2 regions of the Synechococcus sp. R50.1 genome follow, and region 1 is predicted to be linked to the other one. Evidence: riboswitches for the same ligand, from Rfam matches in the RefSeq annotation. Region 1 holds a riboswitch; the other holds the start of a gene.

What was found. A riboswitch is a leader RNA that binds a small molecule or an ion and turns the genes downstream of it on or off. The one in region 1 is predicted to bind cobalamin.
Region 2: another riboswitch for cobalamin. It lies ahead of NW870_RS11850 (TonB-dependent receptor plug domain-containing protein); the one in region 1 lies ahead of NW870_RS04555 (sirohydrochlorin chelatase).

What each region holds. Positions count from the first base shown of each region.
Region 1 is NZ_JANSIN010000010.1:36,698-48,421, forward strand. It holds gene hmpF (pilus motility taxis protein HmpF) at 1-474, opposite strand, end outside; gene trpC (indole-3-glycerol phosphate synthase TrpC) at 758-1,678, shown strand; gene NW870_RS04540 (DUF5340 domain-containing protein) at 1,744-1,983, shown strand; gene NW870_RS04545 (heavy-metal-associated domain-containing protein) at 2,048-2,242, shown strand; gene NW870_RS04550 (heavy metal translocating P-type ATPase) at 2,355-4,670, shown strand; cobalamin riboswitch at 4,798-4,934, shown strand; gene NW870_RS04555 (sirohydrochlorin chelatase) at 4,967-6,007, shown strand; gene NW870_RS04560 (hypothetical protein) at 6,105-7,001, shown strand; gene NW870_RS04565 (PAP/fibrillin family protein) at 7,010-7,627, opposite strand; gene NW870_RS04570 (L-threonylcarbamoyladenylate synthase) at 7,683-8,396, opposite strand; gene NW870_RS04575 (hypothetical protein) at 8,415-8,789, opposite strand; gene obgE (GTPase ObgE) at 8,850-9,893, opposite strand; gene NW870_RS04585 (30S ribosomal protein S1) at 10,089-11,057, shown strand; gene NW870_RS04590 (hypothetical protein) at 11,268-11,724, opposite strand, start outside.
Region 2 is NZ_JANSIN010000060.1:2,161-13,884, forward strand. It holds gene NW870_RS11810 (thioredoxin domain-containing protein) at 1-1,959, opposite strand, end outside; gene NW870_RS11815 (GNAT family N-acetyltransferase) at 2,067-2,570, opposite strand; gene NW870_RS11820 (SRPBCC family protein) at 2,644-3,111, opposite strand; gene NW870_RS11825 (DUF502 domain-containing protein) at 3,331-4,182, shown strand; gene NW870_RS11830 (TIGR03792 family protein) at 4,179-4,529, opposite strand; gene aroA (3-phosphoshikimate 1-carboxyvinyltransferase) at 4,565-5,899, opposite strand; gene rsmH (16S rRNA (cytosine(1402)-N(4))-methyltransferase RsmH) at 6,134-7,045, shown strand; gene NW870_RS11845 (hypothetical protein) at 7,222-7,770, shown strand; cobalamin riboswitch at 8,100-8,252, shown strand; gene NW870_RS11850 (TonB-dependent receptor plug domain-containing protein) at 8,294-10,264, shown strand; gene NW870_RS11855 (DUF1636 domain-containing protein) at 10,393-10,800, shown strand; gene NW870_RS11860 ((2Fe-2S) ferredoxin domain-containing protein) at 10,812-11,681, shown strand.

The DNA of each region.
Region 1 (11,724 bases):
GGCCAAGTAAGCTTGCTGGGCTGCCAGCTCCTCTTTGAGGCTGTCCAGGAGTTTGCGATCTTCCTCTACGGCTTTGTATTGCTCGTACAGCCGCTGCACCTCTTCTTCTTGGGCTGCCAGATCCATCTCGCGGCGTTTAAGCTCATGGGCCTGAAAGGTGAGGGACTGTTTCCAAACCTCGATCTCCTCTTCCTGGCTGCGGGCTTTGAGCTGAAGTTGGCTGAAGTTTTGCAGGTAAGTCACCAGTTGGCGAGCAGCTTCGCTGATGCGGGCGACCTGACGGCTGCCGGAGATTTCCGCCAGCACCAGCGACCCATCCTTGAAACGCCCGGCCTCCTGGGCAATGCGGCCTTCCAGGGTAATCGATTCTTCGTTCACGGCCACCCAGGTATTGTCCTGCTGCTGCTTGGCCAGCAATTGTAGAGACGACTTAGCAAACCCAATCGGCTTGGATAGCTCTGCCAGGTACAGCACGCCTGAACTCCTTCAAAACAGCATGGACAACGCCAATCCCAAACCCTAACCCCACCGAGCCCTCGCCCCTGGCTGGGGAACAATGAACGGCTGCCGGAGTAGGGCTCCCCAAGGCGCAAAAGATGGCATCAGACTCTATACCTTACCGCTCTAGACTCAACCATAGGCTAAAAAAAGCACCTTCGCCAGATGAGTTTTGGGGATGTCCGGGGTAGCTATTCAAACCGGTGGCGGAGCACTAAGGTAGTCTAGGGTGTGGTGTAGGGTTCTGCTCAGGGTTTGTATGGAGCTGCAAGGTGAGCCGCTTTCTATTCGTCGGCGTTCTCCTGCCCCGCCGGTGGTCGTAGCCTCTCAGGTGTACCAGACAACAGCGCCGGAAGCCAAGCCGCGCCACATTTTGGAAGAGATCGTCTGGCACAAAGAACAGGAGGTGGAGCGCCAACGGGAGCAGCTTCCCCTGAAGCAATTGCAACGGCAACTGGATCAAGCCCCGCCGGTGCGGGATTTTGTGGCGGCTCTTACCCAGTCTCCTCACCCTGTTTCCTTGATTGCCGAGGTCAAAAAAGCCTCCCCCAGCCGCGGCGTTCTCCGGGATCCCTTTGACCCGGTGGCCATTGCCCAGAGCTATGAGGCCGGTGGGGCCAGTTGTCTCTCGGTGCTGACGGATGAGCGGTTCTTTCAGGGCAGTGGCGAGTATCTGCGGCAGATCCGTCAAGCGGCAGGGATCCCCATCCTGTGCAAGGAGTTCATTCTCTACCCCTACCAAATCCTCTGGGCCCGCGCCTTGGGGGCGGATGCAGTGCTCTTGATTGCCGCCATTCTCTCCGATGCGGATTTGGGCTACTTTCTCAAGCTGATTCGGCAATTGGGCATGGCGGCTCTGCTGGAGGTGCACACCTCCCAAGAGTTGCAGCGGGTGCTGCGTTTGCCCCAACTGCAAGAGTCCAGAGGGCAGGTGCTCATTGGCATCAACAATCGCGATCTGAGAACCTTTGCGGTGGACTTAAACACAACGCGCGACCTGTTGGCCGCCCACTCGGATCTCCTCGGCGAGCTGCCCATTGTCAGCGAGTCCGGCATCCATACCCCTGCCGATTTGCAGCAGTTGCGGGCCTGGGGGGTGCGCTCTGTGCTCGTGGGGGAAGCTCTGGTGAGACAGCCGGATCCCGGCCAAGCTGTGCGCCACCTGTTGTCATCTCAGTGAATGAGAACCCTCCATCATATGGATCTCTGTTAAGAACAATGGATCTCTAAGGATTGCTCAGACCGATGAAACGTATTCCTGTGCCGGCTCACATCCACTACGAATTTCTGCTGCGGGTATTGGAGCGGCAAACCTTTCCGGCAGTGGAAGAACAGGATTTCGGCAACCGAGCCCGCACACAAGAGCTGATCAACTCTCTGCGCAAAGCCCTCACCCAACAGGTGCAACTGGAAGAAGACTGGCGACAGCGGGGCTATCAGGTGGACTACCGCTGGAATATGGACGAGCCTCAGACTCCCCCTTGACCTTCCAGTCCACTGTAAGGTTTAGCATCCTTTCAGTGGCATTGGGTTGGGGAGGTTTCCCAAGATGCAGGTTGTTTTGACAGTGCCCAAGCTGGCCTGTGCGGCTTGCGTGGACACCATTGCGCAAGCGGTGCGGCAACTGGATCCCCAGGCCCAGGTGGAAGGGGATCCCAAAACCAAACAGGTGCGGATTACTTCTGGGCGGTCTGTGAGCGATTTGCGGCAGGCCCTCACCCAGGTGGGATATCCCCCGGCCTAGTCAATTTTGGGCCGGGAACGGTCGGGCGTCTGTTTTGAATTTCTGTACAGATGGCTGCCTTCGCCCTGCCCAGGGTGGAGAGTAGCTGTCGTTTCATCAACAAGGTGTTGCCATGTCTGCCCATAAAGGGTCATCGGGTGCACTATCGGCCTCTGCGCCTTCTCCTGAGGGCACTTGGCAGTTGGCCCTGCAAGGGATGAGCTGTGCCTCCTGCACCCGCAGCATCGAACAGGCCCTCACTCAGGTGCAGGGAGTATCCTCCGGATCCGTGAATTTTGCCAGTGAGCAGGCCACCGTCAAAGGGGATCCCCGGCTGGTGGATCCGCAGGCGCTGATTCGGGCGGTGGAGCGGGCGGGGTATCGGGCGCGCCTTATCCAGGAGGATTGGCAACTGGACGATCTGTCGGATCCAGAGCGGATCGCCCAACGGGCCGCAGAACGGGAACTGAAGCTCAAGGTGGCGATAGGGGTGGGCATCAGCACGGTGCTGGTGATCGGATCCCTGCCGATGATGCTGGGAATGGAAATCCCGGGCTTTCCCATGTGGCTGCACAATCCTGGGTTGCAGTTGCTGCTGACGGCTCCGGTGCAGTTTTGGGTGGGCAGGCATTTTTACCGGGGAGCCTGGGCTGCTTGGCAACGGCGTTCAGCGGATATGAACACGCTGGTGGCCTTAGGGACGAGCGCGGCTTTCTTCTATTCCATTTTCCCAACGGTTTTCCCCGACTCTTTCCATCGGCAGGGACTGCACCCGGATGTCTATTATGAGGTGTCGGCGGTGGTCACCACCCTGATTCTGGTGGGCAAGTGGATGGAGCAACGGGCTAAGGGGCAAACCTCCGAAGCCATTCGCAAGCTGATCGGGCTGCAACCGAAAACGGCAAGGGTAATTCGCCATGGGGTGGAGCAGGATATTCCGATTCGGGAAGTGCAGGTGGGGGATTGGATCCGGGTGCGCCCCGGAGAGAAGGTGCCGGTGGATGGGGTCATTCTAGAGGGATCCTCCAGCCTCGACGAGTCCATGGTGACCGGCGAGAGCCTGCCTGTACTCAAGTCGGCGGGGGATGAGGTGATTGGGGCAACGCTGAATCAGACGGGCAGCTTTGTGATGGAGGCGCGGCGGGTGGGCAAAGACACGGTTCTGGCCCAGATCGTGCGCCTGGTGCAGGAAGCTCAGGGATCCAAAGCCCCAATTCAACAGGTGGCGGATCGGGTGACTGCCTGGTTTGTGCCGGCAGTGATCGGGGTGGCAGTTCTAACTTTCGTGCTCTGGTGGGTGTTGGCGGACAACCTGACGCTGGCCTTGGTGAACACGATTGGGGTGCTGATCATCGCCTGCCCTTGTGCGCTGGGGTTGGCAACCCCCACCTCGATCCTGGTGGCCACGGGACGAGGGGCAGAATTGGGGATCCTGGTGAAAAGTGCCGACAGCCTGGAATTGGCCCACCACTTGCGCACGGTGGTCTTGGACAAAACTGGCACCCTGACCGAAGGTCGCCCTACCGTCACCGATATTTGGGCCCACGGCTCCTCTCCCCTGGCGGTGTTGCGCCTGGCAGCGGCGGTGGAGCGGCACTCGGAACATCCTTTGGCCCAGGCGGTGGTGCAGAAAGCCGAAGCCGAAAAAATTGTGATCCCCCCTGCCTGGCACTTTCAGGCAAGGGTAGGCAGTGGGGCAGAAGCTTGGGTGGAAGATCAGTGGATTCGCATCGGTCGGCTGAGCTGGCTACAGGAGATGGGGATCCCCTGGGATCCCTCTTGGTCAGAGCGGGTTCAGAATTGGGAAAGCCAGGGCAAAACGGTGATCGGCGTAGCCCAATCCCAGAGCCTGGTGGGGCTGTTGGCCATTGCCGATCCGCTCAAACCCACCTCTCCTGAGGCAGTGCAACAGCTGCAACAGATGGGTCTAGAGGTGATCCTGCTAACCGGGGATAACCCCACCACGGCCCAAGCGGTTGCTCGGCAAGCAGGCATTCAGCGGGTAATTGCCCAAGTCCGTCCGGATCAGAAGGCAGCTTACATACGCAGCCTAAGACAACCGCGACGGCGGGTGGCGATGGTGGGAGATGGCATTAACGATGCTCCGGCTCTGGCAGAAGCCGATGTGGGGATCGCCATCGGTACGGGTACGGATGTGGCGATGGCCGCCAGCGATATAACCCTCATGTCGGGAGATCTGCGCGGAGTCGCCACTGCCATTCAACTCAGCCGGGCCACCCTCAACAACATCCGCCAGAACCTCTTCTTCGCCTTTATCTACAATACGCTGGGGATCCCGATTGCCGCTGGGGCGCTCTATCCCTTTACAGGCTGGTTGCTCAACCCTATGCTGGCGGGGGCAGCCATGGCCCTGAGTTCCGTTTCGGTGGTCGCCAATGCCCTGCGCCTGCGACACTTTCAGCCCCCCAGACCAGCGGGCCGGCGTTAGGCCCTCTCCCAGGGGCAAGGGGGATTAGCGCGGCAACAGTTTTGCTGCCCTTTGAGCATGAGTCTGCCGTACCGCTCATGCCTCAGGGCTATCTTCTGGCAGACAAGGACATCCCCCCAGGGGGCTTGGTGAACGACAAGCGGCAAGCTAACCTAAAAGGCTCAGGCAGACTGGGGAAAGCGCGGTGCAAGTCCGCCACTGTGACGCAACTGTGATGGGATCCCTCCCTCAGCCAGAACACCCACCTGCCGTTGTCCTGTACCCCTTGCGATTCACAAGGAACGGAGTTTTTTGTGTTGAATACCCTCAGTGTTTCCCCTCCGCTTGCGGTTGGGCAGTCTCCTGTTGTCCCCCTGCCCCTGTTGCTCATCGGCCACGGATCCCGCGACCCCCAAGGGCAGCAAGCCTTTCTGGAGCTAGCCCAGGCTTACCAAGCTCTCACCCCCCATCGACCGGTGATCCCCTGCTTTCTGGAGCTGACCCAGCCAACCATTGCCCAGGGGGTAGAGCAGTGCTTGGCCCAAGGGTGGCAGGAGATCGTGGCCCTGCCGCTGTTGCTGTTTGGGGCCCGCCACAACAAGTTCGATGTGACGATGGAACTGGATCGCCTGCAGGCCCTCTATCCCCAGTTGCGCATTCGTTACGGTGGGCCGCTGGGGATCCGCATCGAGATCCTGCAACTGCTGCGAGACCGATTGGCCGCTTTGATGGCCGCCCAACCGCAGCGGATCCCAGAAGCAGAAACCGTGCTCCTGTTTGTGGGTCGCGGCTCCAGCGATCCCGAGGCCAATGCCGAAGCCTGTAAACTGGCCCGGTTGCTTTGGGAAGGATCTGGGTTTGCCGCTGTGGAAACTTGCTTTATCGGCATTACCCATCCCCGCCTGCCCGTGGGATTGGAGCGGGCCTTGTCCTGGCATCCGCGCCGGGTGATCGTGCTGCCCTACTTCCTGTTTACCGGAGTGCTGGTGAAAAAAATTGAGGCGGCAGTGGAACAACAACGACAACGACAGTCGGAAATCGACTGGCTCATGCTGCCGGAATTGGGCCTTGTGGACACGGTGCTGCACAGCCTGCAGCAACTGGAGCAGGAAGCCCTACAGGGCCAAACCCAAATGAACTGCCACCTGTGCAAGTTTCGCCTGGCCGTGAGCGCAGAGGTCAGAGCTGGGCATACCCATCACCATCCTCACGAGCATCATCACCACCATCACGGGCACGGATCCCATCACCATCCTCATTCCCACCCTCACCACGACCACGGCCATACCCACGCAGCGGCTGGGGATCCCTGGGCCCAATTAGAGGGCTACCACCAACGGGCTTGGCAGGTGCCCTGAGAGGGAAACAGAGGCTGCTGGCGGGATAAACTGAGTGCAGACAGGCCATTTTTGAACCTGGTTTTCCCGCTCTAGCGATTGTGATAACGAAAAGCCAATGACGATGTTTTCCCGCTCCTCTTGGGTCTCGGGTGCCGCTGCTGCGGGGAGCGGGATTTTCGTCTTCGCTCTGGTGGTGGGGCTGTTGGATCAGATCCTGCCAACCCTGCCCAGGGTTTCCTTATCCTTGGCCGGGATCCCTGGGATCCTGGCTGCCGCTGGGGCCTCCTATGGGGCCTGGCGGGTGGTTCAGATGGGTCTGCAGTCGGGCTCCTGGACTGATTTTCGGGCCTCGCTGGTAGCGGCTCTGTCTCCCTTTGATCCCGCCGATTATGGCGGCAACCCTCGGCAACCCGAGGAGGATTCTCTCCCTTTGCAGTCGGTTGACGAGGATCCTCAAACCCAGATCCGCGATCGACAAATTCTTGATCAAGCTGAGCAGCAGACGGAAACTGAAACCGAAGTAAGCGAACACACTCAAGTAAGACTGCAGGGCGAGCAGCACCAGGATCAAGCTTCGCAGGCCAAGGCCCAACAGTTGCAGCCCCTACAAGAATTGTCATCACCTTCTTCCCCAAGCCCTGAGTCGGCAAAACCCACACCAGAGCCAGAGCTCAACCAAAAACTTCGCCAACTCCAGATGCAGGTCGCCACTCTGAAAATAGAACTGGAACTCCAAGAAATCCAACTGCAGCAGTTGGAGGTGAGGCGGACTCGGCTTCAGCAGCAGAAGCAGAAACTCAAGCACGTTCTGCGTCGCACGGCGTCCGAAAATCAAAGGCTGCGCTTCTTACAGGAGCAAAAAGCCCGGCAACTGGAGCAAACTCAGCAAGAGCTGCAAGCTTTGCGGGAGTCCTACCGCGCCTTGCAAGTTCTCCAGGAAATAGGCTTCACCCTAACCCAAAACCTATCTCACAAAATAGCCGAAACGGAACCCTCTAAGCCCTCCGGCTAGCCGAAGTCTCAACTCACCCGTTTCAGGACAAATACACTCCCCTCGCTGCCCCGGCCCATCCGCAAATCTTCATCCAAATAGGTGATATCCAGCCAGCCCGTTGGCTCGCGGCGGCGAATATCGATTTGAATAGCCGGGATCCGCTCCGGAGCCCGCTCGAGCAAATAGAGAAAACTCTCGATCTCGTAGCTCATCAAAGCTTGGGATCCGAACACCAATCGCTCGAAAATCACCCTCACCCGACGCTCCGATTCGGGGTAAAAGCGTGCCGATACCGCCAAGATTCCCCGTGGCACCCAAGCCCCCAGCCAGCCGGATCCCTGGATCTCCGCCACGTTGAAGACCCGTCCAGCCTTGGCCCGAATACACTGGTAGATCTCGCCGGTGGTCAAAAAAGGCAACTGTGCCAGCCGCAGCAGAGCTGTGCTCGTGGTAAATAGGGTGAGCCAGTTCCCCTCCAACCCTTCAGGAGCCGATGTTGGCTTGGGGGTGGGGTTGAGCGCTTCTAGGACGGCAATTTGAGACAAAATCTGGGCTTTTTGGTCAGGGGAAACTTTCCGGCCCCGGTCGGTCGCCTCCAGTAGGTGCAGCAGAGCCGATTTTTGCTGAGCCAGGGCCTCAGACATGGGCACACTCCGAAGGCACTGACCCTATTTTAGAGAACGCGGGATCCCTCTGCCCTTAACCGTCTTCTCCCACCAGTTTCAGGTTCAGATCTGCCACCTGCTCATACCCTAGCCCGGCCCGCACCACCAGCGGCTCGGATCCGGTCAAATCGATTACCGTAGAGACCTTGGCCCGGCGGGGGGCATCGTCATCCAGCACCAGATCCACCTGTTTTTCCAACTGCCGCATTTCCTCAGCCGCAAAGATCCCACCCTCATCCCAGGGATCGCTCTCCCATTCCCAGGTTTGCCCAAAACTTAAGCCCAGGGATCCGACGGGATCCCCCCCCAGCTTGGCAGAGGTGGAGACAATTGGATTGCCCAACTCTTCCAGCAAAGCCTGACAAATGGCCGAGTCGGGCACGCGGATGCCGGTGGTTTTCCGTTTGGGCTCCATCACCAACTTGGGCACCAGCTTGGTGGCCGGCAACAGAAACGTAAACGGGCCCGGGATCAGCCGCCGCATCAGCCGATAGGCCGAATCGGTTACCTGGGCATAGTGGGCAATGCGTGAGAGAGAAGGGCACAAAAAGGTAAGAGGCTTGTCGTTGGAGAGCTGCTTGATACGGCGTACCCGCTCCACTGCTTGTTTGTGGGTCACATCGCAGCCAATGGCATAGACTGTATCGGTGGGGTAAAGCATCACCGCCCCCTCCCGCAAAGCCGCCGCGATCCGCCGGATGGAACGGGCCTGGGGCTGTTGAGGATGCAGCTTAAAATACTCGGCCATCGGGCAGGTGGAAAGAGGTCAAGACTCGGAGCAGCTCCCCCCCAAAGGGTTTTCCACAAGAGGGCGGGGGGTCGGTGGCACCGACACCGGCAGGGATCCCTGAGATTCGGGCCAGTCCTTCAGTTGTTGCATCAGGGCTTGGATGTGCAGACGGGGCAGATAGGGCCAGTCGCCGGCTTCTTCCAAATCCTGAAGCACCCGATACAGAGCTTGACGGGTGTTGGGCAAAGACTCCCGAAAGGCACCTTCCAGGATCGCGCGGTGCAACTCCTCCAGCAGCCGCAGGAGCATCAGCAGCTCCACACACGCTCCCGCCCTCGCCTGAGCCGCCTGTTCAACGGCCAACATAATCTGACGCAAATCCGGTGGCAGATCCTCCGCCGAGATATACATGGCCACTCGTCTCTGGGTTCTGGGAAGGCAGGGGCTTTCCCATTCTAAGATTCTTCTGCCCTAGGACTGGATGGATTTTGCCCCCACAAGATCCAACTGCGCAGGCTGTTGGGATCCCCGACCCAGGCACTGCCACACCCGCTGCAAGAGGGCATCCAGCCCCTGCTTGGCAATCGCAGAAATGGTCACCACCGAAGTGCCGGCAGCAGCAGACAGCCTCTGGGCGCGCTCGGCAACCTGCTGGGGATCCAGAACATCGATCTTGTTCAAAACCAGGATTTGTGGCTTATCGATTAACCCGTGGCCGTAGGCGCGCAGCTCCTGCTGAATAACCTGGTAATCCTTGACGGGATCCGCCGCCGTGCCATCCACCAAATGAATCAGTACCCTGGTACGCTCCACATGGCGCAAAAACTCATGGCCCAGCCCCACCCCCAAGTGCGCCCCCTCGATCAGCCCCGGAATATCGGCAAACACCACCCCATCTCCCGATGGATGGGGCACCACCCCCAAATTGGGCTGCAACGTGGTGAAGGGGTAGTCAGCAATCTTGGGGCGGGCAGAGGAGACCACCGAAATCAGAGTGGACTTGCCCGCATTGGGCAGGCCGACAATGCCCACCTCGGCAATCAACTTCAGCTCCAGGCGCAGGCGCACCCGTTCTCCCGCTTCGCCCTTGGTGAATTGGCGGGGGGCGCGATTGTGGTTGCTCAAAAAATGGGCATTGCCTAAGCCGCCTTTGCCCCCACGGGCTACCAGCAATTGATCCCCCTTGCCCACCAGATCGCCCAACAATTCCCCCGTCTCCGCATTGAACACCACAGTACCGCAGGGCACCCGCACCAGCCGATCCGCACCACTGGCCCCGCTGCGATGGTTGGGCCCCCCTTTGGCCCCGTGTTCCGCCTTGATCACCGGTTGAAAGCGAAAATCCAACAGAGTTTGCAGGCCGGGATCGGCCACCAAGATCACCGAGCCGCCCCGCCCGCCATTGCCGCCGGATGGCCCCCCAGCCGGCACATACTTTTCACGGCGGAAGGCAACGATGCCATCCCCGCCATTCCCCCCTTGCACTTCAATTTCGGCTTGGTCGATAAAGTGCAATCGTTCTTCTCCCAAATCTTCTATCTTCCAGCTTGGCAAGATGCCGGGAAACTTGCCACAAAAGACGCTCCTCTAAGCTACGATGGTATTTCCCAGCCACATCCTCCCCAGGTGGGAAAGTGGAAGTGGGATCCTGCCAAACTCGATTGGCCTTCTACCCTTTATCCCGCGCAACTGATCTGTTACTGCACCCCTATGAGTCGATTCACTGCTGCCGATGTAGGTTTTACCACTGAAGACTTTGCCGCCCTTCTGGATAAGTACGACTATCACTTCAGCCCTGGCGAAATTGTGGCGGGTACAGTATTCTCGGTGGAGCCACGCGGTGCTTTGATCGATATTGGGGCCAAAACGGCTGCCTTTCTGCCGCTCCAGGAGATGTCGATTAGCCGCCTGGAAGACCCGCACGAGATGCTGCAGCCGGGAGAAACCCGCGAGTTTTTTATCCTCACCGAAGAAAACGAAGAGGGACAACTCACTCTTTCCATCCGTCGCATCGAGTACATGCGGGCCTGGGAACGGGTACGGCAGCTCCAGAAAGAAGATGCCACCGTTCGCTCAACCATTTTTGCCACCAACCGAGGTGGAGCCCTGGTGCGGATTGAGGGGCTGCGGGGCTTTATCCCCGGATCCCACATCAGCACCCGCAAGCCAAAAGAAGAGCTGGTGGGCGAAGAGCTGCCCCTGAAGTTTCTGGAGGTGGACGAAGACCGCAACCGCTTGGTGTTGAGCCATCGCCGCGCCTTGGTGGAGCGGAAGATGAACAAGCTGGAAGTGGGCGAGGTGGTGGTTGGCACGGTGCGGGGCATCAAGCCCTATGGTGCCTTCATCGATATTGGTGGCGTCTCCGGCCTGCTGCACATTTCCGAGATCTCCCACGATCATGTTGACACGCCCCACAGCGTCTTCAACGTCAACGACGAAGTGAAGGTGATGATCATCGATCTAGATGCGGAGCGGGGGCGGATCTCGCTGTCCACCAAGCAACTGGAGCCCAATCCCGGCGACATGATTCGGGATCCCAAGCTGGTTTACGAGAAGGCTGAGGAAATGGCAGCCAAGTACCGTGAGCAACTGCTGGCCGCTAAGCAAGGACAAGCGGCAGAGGCCCCACCGGAAGTGGTGGAAGAGGAGCTGGAATACGCGGCGACGGCTGTGGAATGAGGGCAAGCTTGGCGCCATCTCTGCCTGCGATGAGACTGAGGTTAGGAGCCTTCAGCTCCGTTGGCGTGGGTGGCTCGTGGGAGCGGGGCAGCCCAGGCTCCTAGGGAGACGGGTACTGCTGCTGTGGCGAAGTAGGCCGACGGCGCTCACGCAGGGCTGCAAACCTGCGCCAGTAACGGGAATCCCCCGCTCCTGAGCTTGAGGAGCCGGTCAAAGACTGTAGATCTGCCCATCCATGAGCAGATGGGTGATGCCTTTCTTTTGCAGTTGGGTGCGCACAATCTCCAGAATGTAGCCGGGAAACTGGATTACCCGGTAGGGTGGGTAGGTGTTGCTGCCCCGACGGCTCATTTCGGAAAAGCGGCGGGCCACCTTGTGGCTGTCGAAAATCGGCAGCGTATTGGCGTTGTCGATCCCTTCGATGGGCAGGGATCCGGAGCCAAAGAATTCTTTGAGAGGGCGGGTGGTCAGTTCTTGGTAGCGGTCAACAACGACATAGCAGGTTTCCGGTAGGGTGAGCTCTTCCAGGGGTAATACCTGAATTTGATAGCTGGGATCGGTGAGGGGATCCTCTTCTGGCCCATCTTCATCTTCTAGGAGATAGTCAGGGTCGTCCTCATCCTCGTCTTCGAGGTCACGGTCTTCTTCGGTCTCTTCCTCATCCTCT
Region 2 (11,724 bases), on a different contig from region 1:
GGTGGGCCAAGATCGTTGCTGAAAGGCGGGAATGGAATCGGCCTCCAGGGTGACTTTCACCCAATTGCTATACCAATCCAGTCCGGCAAAAAGGCTGGGGCAGGTGCGCGGCTGGGTGCTCATGATGTGGGCAAAGGTTTTCAAGGCCTGCTCTGCCCGCTCCAGGTAGTCCAGATCTCCAGTGAGGGCGGCAAGGCGCACCAGGTTGGCAATGGCCACCCCATTGGCTGCAGGGGTAGCGTTGTCCTGGAACTCCTTCTCTCGCACCAACAGCTCAGGGGCACTCTGGGCATCGCTGACAAAGTATCCCCCCCTGGCCGGATCCCACAGTTGCGCATCCATCTCCTGCTGGAGCTGGAGGGCAGCCTGCAACCAGTCTTGAGGGGTGGGATCCCCCACCAGAGGCAGGCAGGCTTGCTGCAAGTCCAACAGGGCCTTGATCAGCAGGGCGTAATCTTCCGATTTGGCGGGCACCTGAGCTGTGCCATCGTAGTTCAGGCGCAACAGGGATCCGGTCTCAGGGTGGCGCTGCTGGCTGAGGATGAATTGGGCAGCCCGCAGAGCGAATTGCAGATAGTCTGCGTTGCCGAACACTTGATAGGCCCGCGCCAGGCCGGAGATCATCAAGGCGTTCCAAGAGACGATCATCTTGGTGTCGGTGACAGGTGGGATTCGCCCTGGCCAGGATTGCAGACGGGCCGATTGGGCATCCACTGCCGGAGGGAAGGGAACTCGTCGATCCGCAGAGCCATAGCGTGCCTGAAACAGATGGGTGGTCAAGGCGGCTTCAACTTCTGGCGGCAACGTCCCCCCCTGTTTGCGCTGCAAGACGATGCAGCCGGGCCGATCAGGGAAATTGCCCCCCGGAGACAGGTCAAACGCCTGCTGCAAGGCGCGGAAGGTTTCTTCCCCCAAGAGCTCCTGCAGCTCTTGCCAGCGCCAGACGTAGAACTCTCCCTCCTCTGGCTCTCGATCTTCTGCCCGGGCAAAGCTGTCGGCATCTTGAGCGGCGTAGAAATACCCGGCAGGGGCGGTCATCTCTCGCGCCACCCACTCCACCGTCAGCCGCACCGCCCGCTCGATGGCCGGATCTTGGATACCGTGCGCCCACAGATCGGAGAGAAACTCTAGGATCTGCCCGTTGTCGTAGAGCATCTTTTCAAAGTGGGGCACCGTCCAGGTGGGATCCACGGTGTAGCGGTGAAATCCGCCGGCCACATGGTCGAAGATCCCTCCCAGCACCAAGGCCATGCCTCGCTCTTTGGCCCGTTCCAGAGCGCTCTGCGAGCCGGGGATCCCTTCCGGTGGGTCGAAGCGGGCTGAGCGCAACACCAACTGGGCGTAGGGCATCATGGGAAATTGCTGCACCGCCCCGGCATTGGAGAGCAAAGGCTGGATCTTGGGGATCCCAGAGCGCAGCAGGTCGGCGGGAATGTGGTCTTCCGGCACTAAGTCGCTGAGGGTGGTCAGAGCCGTCAAAATCTGGCCTTTCATCTCCTCTATTTTTTCCTTTTCCTGCCGGTAAAACTGCAGGATGCGCTGCAGCAAGGCCAGAAACCCCGGGCGGCCAAAGCGGGGCTCTACGGGAAAATAGGTGCCAGCATAAAAGGGCACCAGGTCATCGGGCGTGAGGAAAACATTGAGGGGCCACCCCCCCTGCCCGCTCATGAGCTGCAACGCCTGCATGTAGATGCTGTCGAGATCCGGCCGCTCCTCGCGATCCACCTTGATGGGCAAAAAATGGGCATTCAAAAAGGCGGCAATTTCAGGGTTGGAGAAGGCCTCGCCCTCCATGACCGTACACCAGTGGCAACTGGAATAGCCGATGGATAGGAAAATCGGCCTATCCTCGGCCCGGGCTTTCTCCAGAGCTTCTGGGATCCAAGGCCACCAATCCACCGGGTTCTCGGCGTGCTTGCGCAAGTAAAGGCTGGAACTTGTGGCGAGGCGATTGGCCATAGGTACACCCTCTCACCTTTTTTTGCTTTTCAGGCTAGCGCGTTCTCCTGCCGAGGCCGAACCAACCCACTGTTGTTCAAGATACACTCACCCAGGATCCCTGTCGGTCAAGCCTGCTCCTGCTCGGCAGCCGGGACTAAAAACTCCAGAGGGCGCCCGTGTAAAACCAAGGTGGTGCTGGGATTTTCCACAAAGCCGATTCGCTCGTAAAAGCCACGCTGATGGGTTGTGAACAGGTAGATGCGCTCCACCGACTGCAGGTGGGGATGGCTGATCAGGGTTTCCACCAACTTGCGGCCAATGCCCTGACGTCGGTAATCGTGATCAACCACGATATCCCAGAGGACGGCTCGGTAAACCCCATCGGAAGTGGCGCGGCCAAAGCCAATCAGGCGCTCCCCATCCCAGGCGCTGACCACCGGATGGCTGTGGGCAACGGCCCGCTCCATCTCCTGCCGCTGGCGATTCTGCGCCCAAAAGGCATTGCGGTTCAACAGCAGGAGAAGTTGATCCAGATCCAGCTCGCCCCGCTCCAGAGAGAAGCGAATGTTGCGGTTGTCCACCGGCTGACGAGAGAGGGCGATGACAGGCTCAGGAGAGGGATCGGGCATGAAGAAAACCTTTGCAGCAGTGAGGGTTGGCAAGGGGAAGTTCAACAAAACGCTTGGGCCTGACAAACTGAGGCTAGCTGGCCGAGGCATTGTCGGCGGCTGGCCCCGCCTGCTCTAGGGCATAGGCCTTGAAGCGCTCCAGGTCCGCCTGGATGGTGCTCTCCACCACTTTGCCCACAAACAGGCCATCCAAGATTTTGCCGAGGATCCCCGGGAGCTTGTAGGCCACCGACAGCTTCACAATGGTACTGCCTTTGCGGTCGTAAAAGCGCAGCGCGCCCCGATTGGGCAGCCCCTCCACCGAACTCCAGCCGATGTGTTGGTGTTTCACCACCGTGTGGGTGCGGGAGATCCAACTGAAGGTGAGGCCGCGGGTATCCAGTGTCCACCGGGACAGCTCCTGATCCAGCAATTCCACCGAGCGGATCCACTTCATCCAACGGGGCATGAGGGTGAGGTTGGCCCACAAATCCCATACCTGCTCAATGGGAACAGGCACCTCCACCTGACAGGTATGCTCTAGCCAATCTGACTCTGACATAGGGCCTCCCACGCAACACCCAGCAGAAACACAAACCATCCAGGGGCTTGGCCACAACGCCTCGGGACGGGATCCCTGCCTTTACAAAATTTTATATCGACCTAAGATAGCATTATCGGCCTGATGAAAGTTTGGGGCTCTGCGCTTTTTGGCAGCCCGATTTCTTTTGCCGGCAAGTTGCGGCTGCCCCCCATGAGGGCAACGCAGAAGGCAGGTATCATGATTGCCATCTGCAAGCTCCACTTGCAAGGGTTCGATGCATCCACTCGGTTGACTCGACGGGACGACCTCACCATGGTTTCACAATGGAAACAGCATCTTAAGAACTACTTCGTGGCAGGGTTGCTGGTGGTGATCCCTCTGGCAACTACCATTTGGCTGACGGTGGAGGTGGCCACCTGGAGCATTGGCTTTCTGACCAGCATTCCGAAGCAGTTCAATCCCATCCAGGGTTTGCACCCGATCTTGATCAACCTCATCGATCTGGCGGTGGGCCTGTTGACGCCGATTGTGCTCATCCTGCTGATCGGCTTTATGGCCCGCAACATTGTCGGCCAGTGGCTGCTCAATCTCAGCGAACAGTTGCTCCATGCGATTCCGGTGGCGGGGCTGGTGTACAAGACCTTGAAGCAATTGGTCAGTGTTTTGTTTGCCCCCAACAATCAGCGCTTTCGGCGGGTGGTGCTGGTGGAATATCCCCGACCAGGAGCTTGGGCGCTGGCCTTTGTGACGGGCACCATTCAAACTCCCATTCGGCCCGATGGGCCGCAGCGCTCCCTTGGCCTGTTTGTGCCCACCACCCCCAATCCAACGACGGGCTGGTACGCCATTGTGCCGGAAGACCAGGTGGTGGAAGTGTTCATGCCGGTGGAAGATGCTTTTAAGATGCTCATTTCCGGCGGCATTGTCACCCCCGAGAGCTTTGAAGCGGGGCTGCAGCGGCGAGAAGGAGCTTTGGCCGTGACCATGCCCAGTTTGCGGGAGCTGGTGGAGCAGGAGCGGGTGGCAGGATCCCCCAGGGCTGACTCGGTGGGCTCTGAGGTAGGTTTTGAGACTGAAGGGATCCCTTAATCCTGCTTTCCTGTCCCTGCAGAAGGGCCGGGCTGCCAGAGCTGGTATTCTTTGGCCTGTTCCAAGCGCACATAAAAAGGCCGCATTTGCCGATCCAATGCCTCCACTTGCTCGGAGGGAAAGGCCTTCCAGTCAGCACGGCTGGCCCAGCGGAGGATGAGGTGGACAAGTTCGGGATCCTCTTGATCCAGCCAAACTTCTTTGCCCAGAAAACCCGGATGCCGGCGCAGGGCGGATCCCCAAACCCGCTCGTCTTGCTGAAGAAAGGCTGCTTGCCCACCGGGAGGAACCCGGAAGCAGAGATGTTCGATGGCGATAGGGCCGGGCGGGCTGGGGCAGGTCGACATAGGAGCAGAGGCGGCAAAGTTAAAGATGGGCCCTCTCAAGACTCCAGGGGGGAAGCAGTCAATCGTTGCAGGGTGGGAATGAAGTCGGGGTAGGAGATGCGGGCACAGTCGGCTCCCCTGAGGAGGGTGGATCCCTGCGCTCCTAGAGCTGCCACCATCAGGCTCATGGCGATGCGGTGATCCTCGTGGCTGTCGACCTCGGCCCCGTGAAGAGGGATCCCTCCCTTGATTTCCAGGCCATCAGGATATTCAGTGACCTGGGCTCCCATGCGGCTCAGCTCTTGGGCTATGGCAGCCAGACGGTCGCTTTCTTTGACCCGCAGCTCTGCGGCATCGCGAATCACGGTGATCCCCTCGGCAAAGGCCGCCGCCACCGCCAAAACCGGGATCTCGTCGATCAGGGTGGGGATGAGATCGCCGGCGATGGTGCAGCCGCGCAAGCGGGCCGAACGCACCCGCAGATCTCCCAGGGGCTCGCCGGCCATTTCCCGGCAGTTTTCAATTTGAATATCGGCCCCCATCTCCTGCAACACCTGCAGCGCACCGGTACGGGTGGGGTTGAGGCCCACATCCCTTAGCAGCAATTCGCTCTCGGGCACAATGGAGGCGGCCACCAGCCAAAAGGCTGCCGAGCTGATATCCCCCGGCACCTGAACTTTTTGGCCCACCAGGCGGGATCCGCCCACCACGGCCACGGTTTTCGCCTCTGGATCCACGTGAATGTCGGCTCCGAAGGCCCGCAACATCCGTTCCGAGTGATCCCGAGAGAGAGCCGGCTCGGTGACTTGGGTGGTGCCTTCTGCCAGCAGGCCCGCCAGCAAGAGGCAGGATTTCACCTGCGCCGAAGCCACCGGGGAGCGATGGTGAATGCCCTTGAGGGATCCCCCTTGTACGGCCAAAGGTGCCAACGTCCCACCGGCCCGTCCCCAAATGCTGGCCCCCATCTGCCGCAGCGGTTCTACCACCCGCCCCATGGGCCGCGAGCGCAGGGAGCGATCGCCGGTGACGGCAAAAAAGCGCCCGGCCTGGCCAGCCAGGATCCCCAGCATCAGGCGCAAGGTGGTGCCGGAGTTACCTGCATCCAACACGTCTGCCGGTTCTTGCAGCCGGCCCAGGCCAACCCCCCGAATGCGAACACACTCGCTGTTAAGCTCCGAAATATCTGCCCCCAGCGCCCGAAAGCAGGCTGCCGTACTGCGGGGATCCTCTCCCAGCAACAGCCCTTGGATGGTGGTTTCTCCTTCGGCCAGGGATCCCAGCATCAGGGCGCGGTGGGAAATGGACTTGTCGCCGGGGATGCTCACTTGGCCGCGCAGGCCCTTGGCCGGCGAGAGGGTCAAGATATCAGTAGCAGAAGAGTGAGTCAACACAGCAACCCTGACGGCAGACTTGGCAAAAGCGGCAGCAGTCTCATCATACTCAGAGCGGGACTCGCGCCCCAGAGATTTTGCCAGGGATCCCAAGACAGCCTGTCTTTTGACGGCCACCCCTCTTTTCTCAGAGGATCACCTTAACAACATGGATTCCTCGGTCGGGGCCTGGCCTCGGCCTTTTTTTTGCAGATACTGAACTTTGTAGCAGCAGAAATAGAACCCCCGCAGACCGTGCTTGGCAAGGTGTATCAACACGATTCCGTTTTGACCGAGGAGGTGATGGCCTACCTGCAACCCCAGGGGGGCGGCACTTTTCTGGATGTGACGTTGGGAGGGGGTGGGCACAGCTTGGCGCTGCTGCGGGGGGGAGCTGCCCGAGTGGTGGGGTTGGATCGGGATCCGGCGGCTCTACAGGCGGCGCAAGCGCGTTTTGCAGCAGAAGGGATCCCCGGCAGCCGCATCCAACTGTGGCACCTCAATTTTGCCGATTTCGATCTGCAGCAGCACGGCTTTCGGGATGAGCAGGGGCAGGGGATCCCCTTCGATGGCATCGTGGCCGACTTGGGGGTGAGTTCGCCGCAACTGGACTGCCCTGAGCGGGGATTTAGCTTTCGCGGAGAGGGGCCGCTGGATATGCGCATGGATCCCAGTACAGCTCAGGAGACTGCCGCCGATTGGGTTAATCATCGCCCGGTCGAAGAGTTGATCGAGATTTTCACCCGTTACGGCGAAGAGCGATTTGCCCGCCGCATTGCCCATCACATCGAGCAGGCTCGTCCCCTCGCCACAACTACCCAGTTGGCCCAGGTGGTTTGGCAGGCGGTACCTCCGGCAGCTCGGCGAGGCCGCATTCACCCGGCCACTCGGGTCTTTCAGGCGTTGCGCATTGCCGTGAACCGAGAACTGGAGGCTTTAGAAACCTTGCTGGCCCAAGCCCCCACTTGGTTGAAACCCGGCGGCAGGTTGGCCGTAATCAGCTTCCATAGCCTTGAAGATCGCCTGGTGAAATGGGCCTTTCGCAGGGATCCCCGTTGGCAGGTGCTCACCCCCAAGCCCTTGTCCCCTTCCGAACTGGAACGGCAACGCAATCCACGGGCCCGCTCTGCCAAACTGCGAGTGGCTGCCCGCAGCAGTCAGATGTAGGTTTAGGTTGGTTCTCCCGCTCTCAAGAGATCGGCTACCGTGAAGCGGACAGCTAGCCCGCCGAGACCGGGAATCGGGAGAAGGGGGTTGCTGTTGGGGGGCGCGGGGAACTAGGGTGAAGCGGAACCGGCAGTCCTGCACCGTCGGATCCCTTGGTGTGTGTGAGGTTAAGCCCTATGGTTAGCCAGCCTTTGAACGCAGGTCTTGATCGTCCCAAGAGCCCTCGTCGCCACAGACGGTCTTCTGCTCTGAGCCGACCCCTCTCCGGTACAGTTCAAGCCAGCCGCACCCAGCCTTTGGATTTGAAGTTGAAATCAGCCCATCCTCGCAGCCAACATTCGGCTTGGGCAGAACACCTAGCTTGGTGGAAGCAGATCTCCACAGGGATGGCTATCCTCTCTGGGGTTTCAGTGTTAAGCCTTTACAGTTGGACTGTGCATACCCAAAGCCGGTGGAGCCAGCGTTACCAGGTGTGGCAGCAGATGCAACGCAACGAACGACAGTTTCTGCTGACTCAAGAATCCATTGCCAATTCTCTGCGGGAAATTGCCGACCGCTCCGAAATGGTGCCGCTGGTACCGGATCGGATGATCGAGGTGCCGATTGCCTCTCCCAGCCAAGTTAAACCGGATCCAGCCCACCAGGCAACGGCTTTGCCGGAAAGAGCGCTCCGCGCCGCTCACGCGACCGAAAAAGCTCCTCTTTTCTATCCGGTTGGGTACTAATTCATACGGATCCCGCCCATGACGGCTAGGCCAGCGTCCCCATCTTGCTTTCCCAAAAGCTGTGGGTCTTGTGAAGTCTCAGCGTATCTCTGTTCTCTAAAAGGCTAAGGGATCCCTGGGCCTCGCGATTTGGAGTAGCAGCGGGCTATCCTTCAACTGCTTACAAAGCAGTGAAGAAATCTGGCCTAAATGGGATGTGGCCCATCCGAAGCCCTGGGATTGCCGTTGGGATCCCGTTCACCCCTGGGGATGACATCCCCCCTGGCAGGATGGGAACTTTAGAGCAGGGGATGTATGATGCCTAGCACGGCTTTTTCGGAGCAATCGCAGAGAAAGCTGTACCGACAGGTTGTCCTGGGGATCAGCCAGGGCATGTAAAGGGGAAAGTCCGGTGCAAGTCCGGCGCTGTGCCGCAACTGTGATGGGCTTGGGCTAGACCTATGCCCTCAGTCAGGATGCCCGCCTGCGGTTCTGGCTCGTCTTTCTTCCGCGTCGCACGGAATCAGGAGCTTCAAGAAAGAAAATGAATCCCATTCTAGGTCTCAGCCTGGCGCTGGGGGGTCTTGTTTTGGGGATCCCAGCGTGGGCGCAGCCGGCGGCCTCTTCACCTTCAGCTCAAGAGGTGTTGGAAACCGGCGTTAGCGCCGAGATTTTAAATCAACCCGTCACCACACCTTTTCGCCGTCCTGGTTTGCTGCGGGATTCTTCCCGCCCGGTTTACGTCATTACCCGCCAGCAAATTCGAGAGCAAGGGGCAAGAACGGTTCAGGAGGCCCTGCGCTACCTGCCCGGGATCCTCAGCGACGGCACGGCAGGAACCCAGTTGGGAGCCCTTAGCTCCCAGTTTATGCGGGGAGGACGAACGGCCCAGGTGTTGGTGCTCTTGGATGGCCGCCCCATTAACGACCTGGGCTTTTTTGGCGGGTTCGATCTGTCTCAGATCACTACAGATGTGGTCGAGCGTATTGAGATCTCTCCAGGTGGGGGCTCCACCTTATACGGCTCCGATGCCGTTGGCGGGGTCATCAACATCGTGACGCTGGATCCAAAGCCGAGATCCGAGACTGTGCTGGAAGCGGCTATCGGCAGCTACGGCCTCAATGAGCAAGGGATCCAGAACCGCGGCCAGGTGCAGGATCTGGGCTGGGTGGTCAGCTATCGCCGTCTGCAGAGCAACAACGACTTTCCCTTTGAAATTAGGCGTTTGGGCAAAGCCGGCAGGCGGGAGAACTCGGCAGTGGAGTACCACAACCTACAAGCCAAGCTCACCTGGCAATTGGCAGAAGGCCAAGTCCTAACCGGAAATGCCCTTTATCTCAACAAAGCGTTTCAGGTGCCTGGCAGCACCGAGTTTCCCTCCCCCGATGCAGTGCAAAACACCAACGACCTGCTGTTAGATCTCAGTTGGCTGTGGGATCAAGAGAGGGGATCCCTGCAAGCTAGGGTATTTTTTGACGACCTCAACTATCGCTTCAGCGCCCCACAAAGCCAGGGATCCCGGGATGAGATCCTGCGAACGGGGTGGGGATCCCAACTGCAATACACCTGGAAGGCTGCTGAAAACCTGGAGCTTACTCTAGGAGCAGACTACCGATCCATTTCAGCTCGCAACACCACCTTCTCCTTTGCCAGGGGATCCACCAATGTCAACTACGACAATACCGTGAACCAAGGGGCCCTCTTTGCCCGCCTGGATTACAGGCCACAGCCCAACTTTTATCTCAACTTAGGCGTTCGCCAAGATTCGAGCAATCTGGTCAACGGTTCGGCCACCTCTCCTGCCGCAGGGATCCGCTGGGTTTTGGCAGAAGGCACCACCCTGAGGGCCAATTATGCCGGCAGCTTTCGCACCCCCTTGATCTCAAACTTATTCTTTCGTTTGCGGGGCTTTTTTGAGGTAGATGGGAACCCCAATTTGCGACCGGAGCGGGGAGAGAGTTTTGACATTGGCCTGGATCAGGCTCTGGGAGATTTTGGCCTGCTGCGCTTGACCTTTGCCCATAACCGCATCCGCGATGGCATCACCTTTGTCAGCACTGGCCCGCGCAGGGGAACCTACGAAAACATTGAGCTCGTGGAATACACGGGCTTGGAAGCAGCCCTGGATTTGCGATTGGGGGAAAACTGGACTCTTTTTGCCAACTACACCCTGAACGATCCCATCATCCGCTCGGCGCTGGATCCCAAAGCGGTTGGCAAACAGCTAGCCTTCGTGGGAGCAGACAGCTTCAACCTGGGCCTGAGCTACCGCGATGCAGAGGATCGGTATGCCTCAGTTTTCCTGCATCACATTGGCACTTTCTTTACCAACAACGCCAATACCCAATCTCTGCCCGGCTACACCAACCTGGCTCTGCGGGGAGGGATCCCAGTAGCAGAAAATCTCGATCTAGAAGTGGGGGTTGATAACCTGCTGGATGAGCAATATGAGGTTTTCCCCGGCTACCCAGGAGTGGGTCGCACCGTTCGGCTTAATTTAAGGGGCCAATTTTAGAGCGACTTGAGGCTGACTTTTAGCTGTCTAACTCACTGCTGAATCCTTGGCCAAGACATTGAGATCGTCTTTGCCTCTTCTCACACCCTTTGCTTGGACAGAAACCTATGACTATATCAAGGAGCACCATGTCTCGATCAACTTCCCAGTTGCCCATCCAAGCTGGCAGCGCTGCTCAGCAACCCAGCGGTCATTATCTCTGGGTTTGCATCACCTGCGGATCTCGGTGGGTTAACGGCCAAAAAGAAGGGACTAGCAAGGGAGAAATGCTGCTGTCTGCCCTGCAATCCCAAACCCTCCACCCCCAACTAACTCTAAAACCAGTTGCCTGTATGAGCGCCTGCAGCCATGCTTGCGTTGTTGCGTTGGCAGCACCTCAAAAGATGACCTATGTTTTTGGAGATCTGGATCCAAAAGATGTGGAGCTGATTCTGCAGACAGCAGAGCTCTACCTAACCAAGTTGGATGGGATCCTACCCTGGGCCGAGCGCCCTCTCAAAAAAGGGGTGATTGCTCGTATTCCACCACTGCACTGAGGAGCTTTCTCATGGCCACTTTTACCCCCTGGATAACCCCCCTCCATCAAGCTTGGCAGGAAGTTTCTTTAACGGGTTGGACAACCCTTTATGAAGGGATCCCTGCCCACATCGACTGCTTGGGGCCGTTGCTCTACGAGCTGTTTCAAGAGCACTGGGCCGAGATCCAGGTGGGCCATGTGGCGGAAGGCGGGGTGCTGGAGCTGGCTTTCAAGAAACCTCCAGCTTTGTGCGTGCTCTACGATGGCTATCTAACCGTTGCCACCGAAACTTGGCACCTGCATTTGTGCCTGGAGGAGCACCAAGGCGGCCCCCATCGTAAGACCCCACCCGAGCTGCGCCGCAAAAGATTGGTTAGCCGTGCTGCTCTCTACCGGCGCCTCAATCCCCAAGGTCAGCCCCGCATGTGGGGAATCCAATTCTGGAATGGAGCAGAAGAGCCTTTGCTGCAGATTTTTCTGCCCAGCCCCTTTTTGGGGCCAGAGGAAGACTACCTGCCGGAAGGCAAAGCAGATTACCAAAAGCTTTCTCTTTACGAGCGCATCCGCGCCATCTATGTGCAGGGGAAAGAGCGGATCCCCTATGAGGATAACCCTCTTAAACGTCCCTACCTTGCCGTCTGTCGTTCCAGCCGTTGTTATCCTTCCCGCAACTACCAACCAGTTGTGGAAGCTCTGGAATCGGCTCTTCGAGAAGCCAACCTGGACGTACAGGTTATCACCTCAGGCTGCTTGGAAGTTTGCCAACAGGGGCCCGTGGTTTTTTACTCTGGGGATCGCACCTGGTACAAGCGGGTTACTCCCCAAGTAGCTCGACAAATTGTTTTTGAGCATTTGCTTAATAGCTGTCCTCTGAAAGACCACCTTTTTCCAGGAGATTAAAGCATGATTGGCCTGCAATCGAGTGCTCAACCTATCCCCAGCT